3 regions of the Bacillus sp. GW823-FHT06A10 genome follow, and region 2 is predicted to be linked to each of the others. Evidence: riboswitches for the same ligand, from Rfam matches in the RefSeq annotation. Region 2 holds a riboswitch; each other region holds the start of a gene.

Region 1 (3,286 bases), on a different contig from region 2:
AAACTGTGACAACAACCTTACTCCAAATTGTGTATCCAAACCATAAAACAAATAGCGGAGCAAGCGCAGTAATCGGAATCGTTTGTGAAGCAACTAATAATGGATAAAATGCTCTTTCCATCCATGTACTCGCATTCATTAACATCGCTAGCCCTACACCTAATACGATAGAAATAACAACACCTATTAAAACGACGTATAACGTTGCAGGTAAATGAACCGTAAATAATATGTCTTTTAGTTTCCATATCTTCATTACAATCGCAGACGGTGACGGTAAAATGTACATCTCATCTACAATTCTTGCTCCTATTTCCCACACAGCTAGTAAAATACTAGAAAGTGTAATAGCAGGAACTAATTCTTTCAATCGGTTCATCACACAAGTACCTGCCTTTGTAACATACTAAGAAGCTCATCTTTCAGCGCTAATACTTCCGGTTTATATAAATCTTTTCGTGTTCTGTTATGATCAAGTGGTACAATCCGCTCAGTCAAAGTCGTTATCGGCTGCTGTTCCACTACTAAAACTCGGTTCGAAAGAAATAACGCTTCTTCAACATCATGAGTAATGAATAAAATTGTTTTTTCCCACTCTTGCCATTGTTCAAACAGCCATTCTTGCAAAGAGGCCTTCGTTAAAGCATCTAACGCGCTAAACGGTTCATCTAATAACAATATCTCCCCGCCCGTTAACAAAGTTCGGATAAAAGATACGCGTTGCCTCATACCACCAGATAAATCTTTCGGATGTTTTGTCTCATATCCTTGTAAACCAAATTTATATAACAGTTCCTTTGCCTTTACTTGTGCTTCTTTCTTCTGTACACCTTGGCACTCTAGCGGCAGAGCAGCATTCTCAATAATTGTTCTCCACGGCAAAAGCATATCTTTTTGCGGCATATATCCTACAGGATGGTGCTTTGTTTCTGTCAGTTCTATCTTTCCAATACTTACCTTCTCTAGGCCTGTAATAAGGCGAAATAAAGTACTTTTCCCACATCCACTCGGTCCGATAATACTGACAAACTCTTTCTCATGTATAGAAGCATTTAATTCATGGATGATTGGTTTCTCATCGTAATGAAAAGAAACATTATGAAACTGTAGTATGTTCTTGCTCCTCAAATCCCCACATCTCCTTACGATAGGACATATCCCAGAATAAATATTCAAATCGACTGGAATATAAGAAAATCTCCTCTAATCTATCTAGTTCTTTCTCAGACTTTCCAACTGCCATTTCATTTAATAAATCTATTAACCAAATACAAAGATTACCGTATTCTTCCGAACTATATCCTTGAATCCACTCACCAAAAAACTCATGATCTCTTGCTCCAGGAATATCATTTAAACGCTTTCCAATTTCCCAGTAGCTCCACATACATGGAAGAAGCGCTGCTATTAATTCTGCAAGTGTGCCATTTTGAGATACAGACATCATGTAATTTGTATAAGCTAAATTTTTAGCAGATGGTTTCGCAGACTCTATATCCTCTATAGAAATTCCAAGTCTTTTTGCATATTGTTTATGGATTGTCATTTCGCCATTTAATATCCCATCAATTTGTTCAGCGAACTTTCCCATTACTTGTGGATTCGTTGCTTTTACAACACCAATCGCATATAACTTTGCATAATCTAGCAGATATAAATAATCTTGAATAATATAATACTGGAATTTATCTTTTTCTAACGTGCCATCTCCCATACCCACTACAAACGGATGATTATGACTCATCTCCCAAACCGGTTGCACAGTTTCTAATAATCTATCACAAAATTTCATTTCTCTATCCCCTTTCAATATATGTATCTAAATAAAAAACCACTTCTATATATAAGAAGTGGTTACAGCAAATAAAATTATACATTTATTCGATGTTCCACTTCCCTTCGCTAGTATTACCTAGATCAGGTGTTATAAGGGTTAAGGATTATTCCTCTCTCAGCAAATCAAGCACCCCTAGTGGTTTCAATATGAAATTTTCAAATAAAAAAGCCCCGTTTCTATACGCAAAGAAACGGGGACTCATTGTTAGTGTCCGAATTGCTTCCCTACGCTAGCATAATCTAGATCAGGTAATAAAAAGGATCAAAGGCTTACGGCCTACTCTCAGCTGGCAACACCAGCTCTCCTAGCAAACTATAAAATTATCACTGTCAGTATAACACCCTAATAAGACATCATCAACTGTTTTAATTTTCTTAATTATCAACAAAATATTGAAGTTATACAATACATACATTCTATTTTAGAAAATAAAACCCAAATTAATTGTATAAAAAGGAATCATTATCCTCAAAAAATTTATTTTTATATTGATTTCATATTACATTTATGTGAATACACCCACTATATTATATCTTTATACTATAATAAAATTAAAACTATACAACTAGAGGAGGTCTCTATTCCATGAATATGAAAGCTACGGCTTTAACAGCAACTACTGTAGCGATTGCTTCTTTACTTCCTTCTATGGGTGAAACAAATGTACAAAAAGCAAACGCTGAACAATTATCTAATGTTAAAACTGGGTATGTCAAAGTCGATCAAGTAGCATTACATACAGAAGATAACGTAAAAAGCACATCAATTGATACAATTCGCTTTAATACAAAAGTGAACATCCTTGAAACAACTAATGGTTGGTATAAAGTATCTGTTCATAATAAAGTAGGTTATGTACAAAAAGATGCTATTTTACTAAAAAACAAACTTCAATCTAATGATCAATACATCGTCAATGCTAATGCATTAAACGTTCGCTCTGAACCTAATTTAGAATCTTCCATTTTAGATGTATTACCAAATGGCAAGTTTATTACCGTTCAAGAAGATCAAGGCGAATGGTATAAAATATCACATAATGGCCAAACGGGTTACGTACAAAAAGCATTCATCTCTAATGGTTCACAACCCTTAGTAAAAGGAATCACCGTTCAAAATAATACAAAATATACTGTTGCAACACCTAATCTGAATGTACGTAGCAACACTAGTACAAGTAGCGCTCTACTCGGTTCATTACAAAACGGTACACAAGTACAAGTAGTAGAAACTGTAGGAACTTGGTATAAAATTCGTTTTGGCACAGGATACGGATATGTAGCAAAACACTATGTAGTACAAAATCAACCACAGGCTAAAACAGATCAGCCTTCATCTATTCCAGCTGCTTTCAAATTCCCTGCTCAAGGAAGAATTAGCTCAACCTTTGATATACGCTGGGAACAAATGCATTATGGTATAGATATTGCTGCTCCAGGGAACGTCTCT
Region 2 (3,286 bases):
TTATGCTCCCTTCGGCAAGACCATTATTATTCTCATAAGTTACCGCATTTCTGACAGCTTCAATATCCCGGGCTAATCCATTCGTAAAGCTCTTAAACTCTTGTATATTAGTATTCTTAATTTTCTCGATACAATGGTCGAGATTCTCAACACTCTTTGTGGTGAAGATGTTTTTAAACTCACATGTTAAGTCATAAACTATTTTTACAATAGGGTGTTCTTCACAAACACGTTCAAATTGCTCTTGTGTAATAGCTTCTACCTTTTCCAGTGGCTTGTAAAGAAGTTTTAAGATATTTGAACGTTTTATGGTTTCGGTTAGAGTATGTGATTCACTAAAGGTTTGAGCGCGCTCTCTCTTCCTCTGCTTTAATTCATGTACATATTTTCGCAAGTTAGATGATGAGCCGTTATAACCCTTTTCCTGGATTATTTTTTCTATTTTCGAACTCATTAGCCCTCGCTCGAATAAATCTTTAATCTCCTCTTTGTAAGGATCCAATTTACTACTCCGTTTTTTTCCATAAGAAGCATGTACCGGCGTGAAGTCTTCATCGAAATACCGCTTTATCGTTCTACGATCAAAGCCCGTTCTACGGGATATTTCCTTATTACTAAGCCCAAGCTTCTTTAACTCTCGTACTTCATTTATATCGTTCATTTTCCTTTGTACCTTTTCTTAGTGAATAATCGTTGCTTGCTTTTTAAATTTTTTCTGCTTTTCCTCTTCTGATAGACGTATTAATTTGTCATATGTCCGAACGTCCATATTTAGCTGGCTACATATCCAGCTTTTACTGTTCCCATCAGCTTTATATTGAAGTGCACGTTCGTACTTTTCCTTAATAGTTAGTTTACGATTGATATTGCTTTGCGGGATATTATCTTGTTGCGTACAAGTTTCCTCACATTTTGATTCATCCACAGGGATTTTTACGGAGTTCTTTAGTTCCTTCTTTAATACATCAGACGCATAATCTGTTAGATTTTTTAAAATGTGGAAGCAATCGCTTACTTGTACAGCTTCTGGGTGTGCTTCGGTTATTGCGTTATGATATGTGATAGAACCATCTCTTGCTACAATTTCCAGGATGGATCGGTGTATTCTTAACAGGATCTGATACGTCAGAGAATGCACTGTTCTCGAATTTACAAGCGATTACAGCGCAGCAAGTCGGTGTATCTGAAGTACTTCTCGTTGCAGCAAATACAACGGGCGGTGTAACAGGAAAAATGATTTCTCCGCAATCGATTGTGCAGCAGTTGGGCTTGCTGGAAAGGAATTAGATTTATTCCCCTTTACAGTGAAGCATAGTTTATTCTTCGTAATAATTGTGGGAATTATGACCTATGTTCAGGCTTATTATTTAACTTGGATGATTCCATAAGTAACAAAAGAAATAAACTTTGCATTTTTCAGATTATCGTGTATGATGAGAAAGTATTGAAAATTAAATCAGTGATAAACTAGGGGTGCCTAACGTATGCGTAGGCTGAGAGAGAAGCGCGTGAACTTCTTAACCCTTTGGACCTGATCTGGCTCGTACCAGCGTAGGGAAGTTAACGGCTTTACATAATGATGTCTTTATGAGCCAGGTCCTTATTCTTTTATGGACCTGGCTCTTTTTATTTTGGCATACGCTGGCCATATCTCGTCCTTGTCACGTACAGGGGGGCAAAAAAGGTTATGAAACAATCTGTTTCATCTGAGCAAATTGAATTGAAATCGAGTTTACCAGGAAGTAAGAAAGTATATGTGGATGGGCCACGCGCGGGTATGAAAGTGCCGATGCGCGAGATTGAACAAAGTGAAACGAACGGCATTCCGAATCCGCCAATTCGTGTATATGATACGAGCGGTCCTTATACAGATCCTGCGTATAAAGTGGAGCTGGAAAAGGGGTTGCAGGCGCCGCGCCATTCTTGGATCCTGGAGCGCGGAGATGTAGAAGCATACGAAGGGCGTGAAGTGAAACCAGAGGATGACGGTGTGAAGGTGGCTTCGAAACATACACCTGTCTTTCCACAAATGGATCGTCAGCCGCTTAGAGCGAAGCAAGGGGCAAACGTTACGCAAATGCATTATGCACGCAATGGCATCATTACGTCTGAGATGGAATATGTTGCGATCCGTGAAGGAGTAGAGCCTGAGTTTGTTCGTAAGGAAATCGCGGAAGGTCGAGCTATTTTACCAGCAAATATTAACCATCCGGAAGCAGAACCGATGATTATTGGACGTAACTTCCATGTGAAGGTCAATGCAAATATAGGAAACTCTGCTGTATCTTCTTCTATCGCAGAAGAAGTAGAGAAGATGACGTGGGCAACGCGCTGGGGTGCAGATACGATTATGGATCTATCTACAGGTAAAAATATTCATACGACACGTGAATGGATTATTCGTAACGCGCCTGTACCAGTTGGAACTGTACCGATCTATCAAGCGCTGGAGAAAGTAAATGGAATTGCAGAAGATTTAACGTGGGAAGTGTATCGTGATACGTTAATTGAGCAAGCGGAGCAAGGCGTTGATTACTTTACAATTCACGCGGGCGTATTACTTCGCTACATTCCGATTACTGCAAAGCGTACGACAGGTATCGTTTCACGCGGTGGTTCGATTATGGCACAGTGGTGTTTATTCCATCATAAAGAAAACTTCTTGTATACTCATTTTGAAGAAATTTGTGAAATTATGAAGCAGTACGACGTTTCGTTCTCTCTTGGAGATGGATTACGTCCAGGTTCGATTGCAGATGCAAATGACGAAGCGCAATTCTCTGAACTTGAAACACTTGGTGAATTAACGAAGATTGCTTGGAAACATGATGTGCAAGTGATGATCGAAGGACCTGGACACGTACCGATGCACTTAATTAAAGAGAATATGGAGAAAGAACTTGATATTTGTCAGGGTGCGCCGTTTTACACACTTGGGCCATTAACGACAGATATTGCACCAGGTTATGACCATATTACATCCGCAATTGGAGCTGCGATGATTGGCTGGTTTGGAACGGCAATGCTTTGCTATGTAACGCCGAAAGAACATTTAGGTTTACCGAATAAAGATGATGTACGCACCGGTGTTATTACGTACAAAATTGCAGCGCATGCGGCTGATCTTGCAAAAGGACATAAAACGGCTCATCAGCGTGATGATGCACTTTCAAAAGCACGTTTCGAATTTCGTTGGCGCGATCAATTTAATTTATCTTTAGATCCTGAACGTGCGATGGAATATCACGATGAAACGTTGCCTGCAGAAGGGGCAAAGACAGCTCAC
Region 3 (3,286 bases), on a different contig from region 2:
ACAAGCCAGTATGATTCGTATTTGGAAACCAATCTAATACTACTTTTACTTTTTGATCTTTACTTGCACTTTCTTCTTTCTTCGCCGGATTACATCCAGCCACACCTACCGCTACTAAGGCAGCTAACATAACTTTCAAACCTTTTTTCATTTTCTGCCGTCCTTTCTATATATCCATGGTGCTGTTATTCTTGCCATAAACTCTACGATAAAATACAGGCATAATGTCACTATAACGATGATTGCTGCAACACCAAATACTCGGGCAGTCAAAAAGGATTTTGTAGCCCTCGTAAGCATAACGCCTAATCCTTCACTTGCACCGAGCCATTCTCCGATAATTGCCCCCATTACGCTATATGTAACTGCAATTTTTAAACCGGAGAAAAAGTATGGAAGCACTGCTGGAAATTTTACTTTCTGGTAAATTTGCCATTTTGTCGCCTTCATTGTTTGTAACAGCTTCAACATGTTTTTATCTACTGTTTGAAAACCTTCTAAAATACTAAGCGCAATTGGGAAGAAACAAACGAGTATTACGACCATTACTTTCGGCAACATCCCATATCCAAACCAAATAATAAATAGCGGTGCAAGTACAACAATTGGAATTGTTTGCGAAATAACGAGCAATGGATTTATTAAAATACGAAATAAAGGTATAACGTCCATAATAATTGCGATGCTCGTCCCCAATAAAATTGCAAAGAATAGTCCAATTATAACTTCCTGCAGTGTTTGCATCGTATTTGGTAATAGTAAATCTTTCATCCCAATTAATTCTTGAACAATGGCAGAAGGCTTTGGTAAAATCCACGGTTCGATTTTAAATAATGAAACCGATCCTTCCCATATCGCAATGAGAAGGATAAGCCAAATAGTTGTAATAAGTTTAGATTGCTTCTGGTTTTGCATATTCATCACGGTACTTCCAAACCTTTTCATCTATCGTTACACCAGTGCTTGGACGATAATGGATTTTAATAGAAGTAATCACTTCTTCTGCTCCAGCATCGACGCAAGCTTGTTGCGCACGTTTAACGACATCAAGAAGTACATCTAATTCTCCTTCCAAAGTTGTTTCCATTGCCCCTACTTCATAACGAACTCCCGATTGTTGCACAACTTCAATTGCTTTATCGACAACAGAATATACATCTTTCGTTTTCGCTTGTGGTACTACTGAAAATGACATTGTAACTTGTTGTGACATAATAAAATCCCCCTTATAAAATTAGATTTCAAAAATAAGAAAAGGCTTTCCTACTGCGTAGGAAAGCCTTGTATGCAAGTTATTATAGAATAACATATGCTACATCACTTTAAGTAACTCCCTACGCTGGCATTATCCAGATCAGGTTGAGGGTCGATGTTTACTTACATCCTCTCAGCCAATTGGCTCCCCGGTCCTTAATTCGTTTTCATTGTAGCATGATTTATTTTATTGAACAAACAAAAGCATGCATAATCATTTCATTATTTTTGGAAAATATCCAACTTTTTCACCATGAGCTAATAACTGCTGTATAAATTCTTTATTGATTGCTGGTACTATCAATTCTTTTTTCTTAATCCATTCATTCGTTCTACGCGTACCCATTACAATTTCAGATTGCTGCGCTCCATCTCCTGCAACTTGAGAAGCAATTAACTCTGCTATTACTTCATTTTCCTTCGCTAATTCAAGTCCGGTATTTACATATTCTGAAAGTGGAACCATTTTAAGATTGTATCCACACTCTCCAATTAACTGTATAAATTGTTCAAACTCAATTTGATGTGGATGACAAATATGTAACGTCTCTCCTACAATTTGCGAATCTTTTAAATACGATACAATTGATTTACTAGCAAAATCAATTGGTGTGAAATCAACTTTCCACTTCACATTTGGTGCTTTCCCAATTAATAGCATTGTTTTAATAAGACGATAAAATGCGTTTCCTTCAATATTTTGTTGGAACGAACCTGTTTCTGAATGACATGCTAAATTACCTGCACGATAAATATTTCCGCGCAAACCATTTTTCATTGCTTCACGAACAATGTTTTCCGCTTGTAGTTTACTATTTGAATATACATTCTCTAAGTCTACACTGTAATTAAAATCACCAGTTTTCATGTATGTATCCCATTGATCTACCGCTAATTCTAACGGGATACCAATTGTAGAAATAAAATGGAATGTAGCACCTTTCTCCGCTAATGCTAGCATACGGCTAGTTCCTTGGACATTTATATTTTCAAATTGTTTTCCATCTCCAAAATGTCTTACATCTGCACCGCAATGAATTATCGTATCCATCTTAGAACTGATGAACATAAATTCTTCTTCGCTCATCCCAAGATACTCTTCCCCCAGATCACCAGCTACGGCCTGTATACGCTGTAACCATTCTTCACATATATCACTAAAGTAGCCTGTTAATGTATCTATAATTCTTTGTTGCACATCTTTGGTTGGTCTTACTAAACAATAAATAGTAGCAGATGTATCTCTCAACAATTCATATAATATGTGTGATCCTAAATAACCAGTAGCTCCTGTTAAAAAGACATTTAAAATCTGGGTTTCTTCTAAAACGTTTGCATACGTAATAGTATCTGGTTCGTGAATCACTTTATATTCACGAAATACTTCTTCTTTCTCTACTTTTACTTCTCGCTCAATTCGAGCTAATCCATATATCGTTCTTTCTTTAAAGAAATCTTGAATTGTTAAATGTGAAAAATCTTCTTTTAACAATGTTAAGACTCGTAATACTTTTAATGAATGTCCACCAATTGTAAAGAAATCATCATGTACTCCAACTTTTGAAATTCCTAATACTTCCGCCCAAGCGCGCGCTATTTGTTTCTCTGCTTTATTACAAGGTGCAACATATTCTTGTAGACGAACCGGTTCATACTTTTCTTCTAGCTGAGCTAACTTCTTAACATCAATCTTTTTATTAGGTGTAAGTGGCAATTCATTAATATAAATTAGTTTAGATGGCACCATATAATCTGGTAATTGCTCTTGTAACTGATAAACTAATTCTGGTATTTCTTTTTTATTTAAAGTTGTATAGAACGCGATTAAATATTGGCTACCTTCCTTACTCTTCTTAGCAAAAACAGCATTTTCTTTTATATTATGATTTTGAGAAATTTTACTTTGGATTTCTCCTAGTTCAATACGATGTCCTCTAATCTTTACTTGATCATCTTTCCGATGTAAAAATTCTATATTTCCATCCTCTAACAACTTAGCAATATCACCTGTTTTATATATATTAACTATAGG

Evidence for each region. Region 2 has a riboswitch for thiamine pyrophosphate ahead of thiC (phosphomethylpyrimidine synthase ThiC). Riboswitches for the same ligand answer to the same signal wherever they lie in the genome.
Region 1: linked by a shared signal. The riboswitch ahead of tenA (thiaminase II) and the one ahead of thiC (phosphomethylpyrimidine synthase ThiC) in region 2 are both predicted to bind thiamine pyrophosphate.
Region 3: linked by a shared signal. The riboswitch ahead of AC1Q8M_RS24485 (MTH1187 family thiamine-binding protein) and the one ahead of thiC (phosphomethylpyrimidine synthase ThiC) in region 2 are both predicted to bind thiamine pyrophosphate.

What each region holds. Positions count from the first base shown of each region.
Region 1 is NZ_JBXAHT010000001.1:3,047-6,332, reverse strand. Features, by position in the region: gene AC1Q8M_RS00045 (ABC transporter permease) at 1-379, opposite strand, end outside; gene AC1Q8M_RS00040 (ABC transporter ATP-binding protein) at 379-1,128, opposite strand; gene tenA (thiaminase II) at 1,097-1,792, opposite strand; TPP riboswitch at 1,878-1,981, opposite strand; TPP riboswitch at 2,042-2,153, opposite strand; gene AC1Q8M_RS00030 (SH3 domain-containing protein) at 2,423-3,286, shown strand, end outside.
Region 2 is NZ_JBXAHT010000003.1:314,098-317,383, reverse strand. Features, by position in the region: gene AC1Q8M_RS22425 (transposase) at 1-661, opposite strand, end outside; gene AC1Q8M_RS22420 (transposase) at 680-925, opposite strand; partial or broken gene AC1Q8M_RS22415 (transposase) at 977-1,138, opposite strand; partial or broken gene AC1Q8M_RS22410 (L-lactate permease) at 1,084-1,388, shown strand; TPP riboswitch at 1,460-1,575, shown strand; gene thiC (phosphomethylpyrimidine synthase ThiC) at 1,688-3,286, shown strand, end outside.
Region 3 is NZ_JBXAHT010000004.1:152,371-155,656, reverse strand. Features, by position in the region: gene AC1Q8M_RS24495 (ABC transporter substrate-binding protein) at 1-151, opposite strand, end outside; gene AC1Q8M_RS24490 (ABC transporter permease) at 148-921, opposite strand; gene AC1Q8M_RS24485 (MTH1187 family thiamine-binding protein) at 893-1,213, opposite strand; TPP riboswitch at 1,315-1,416, opposite strand; gene AC1Q8M_RS24480 (non-ribosomal peptide synthetase family protein) at 1,469-3,286, opposite strand, start outside.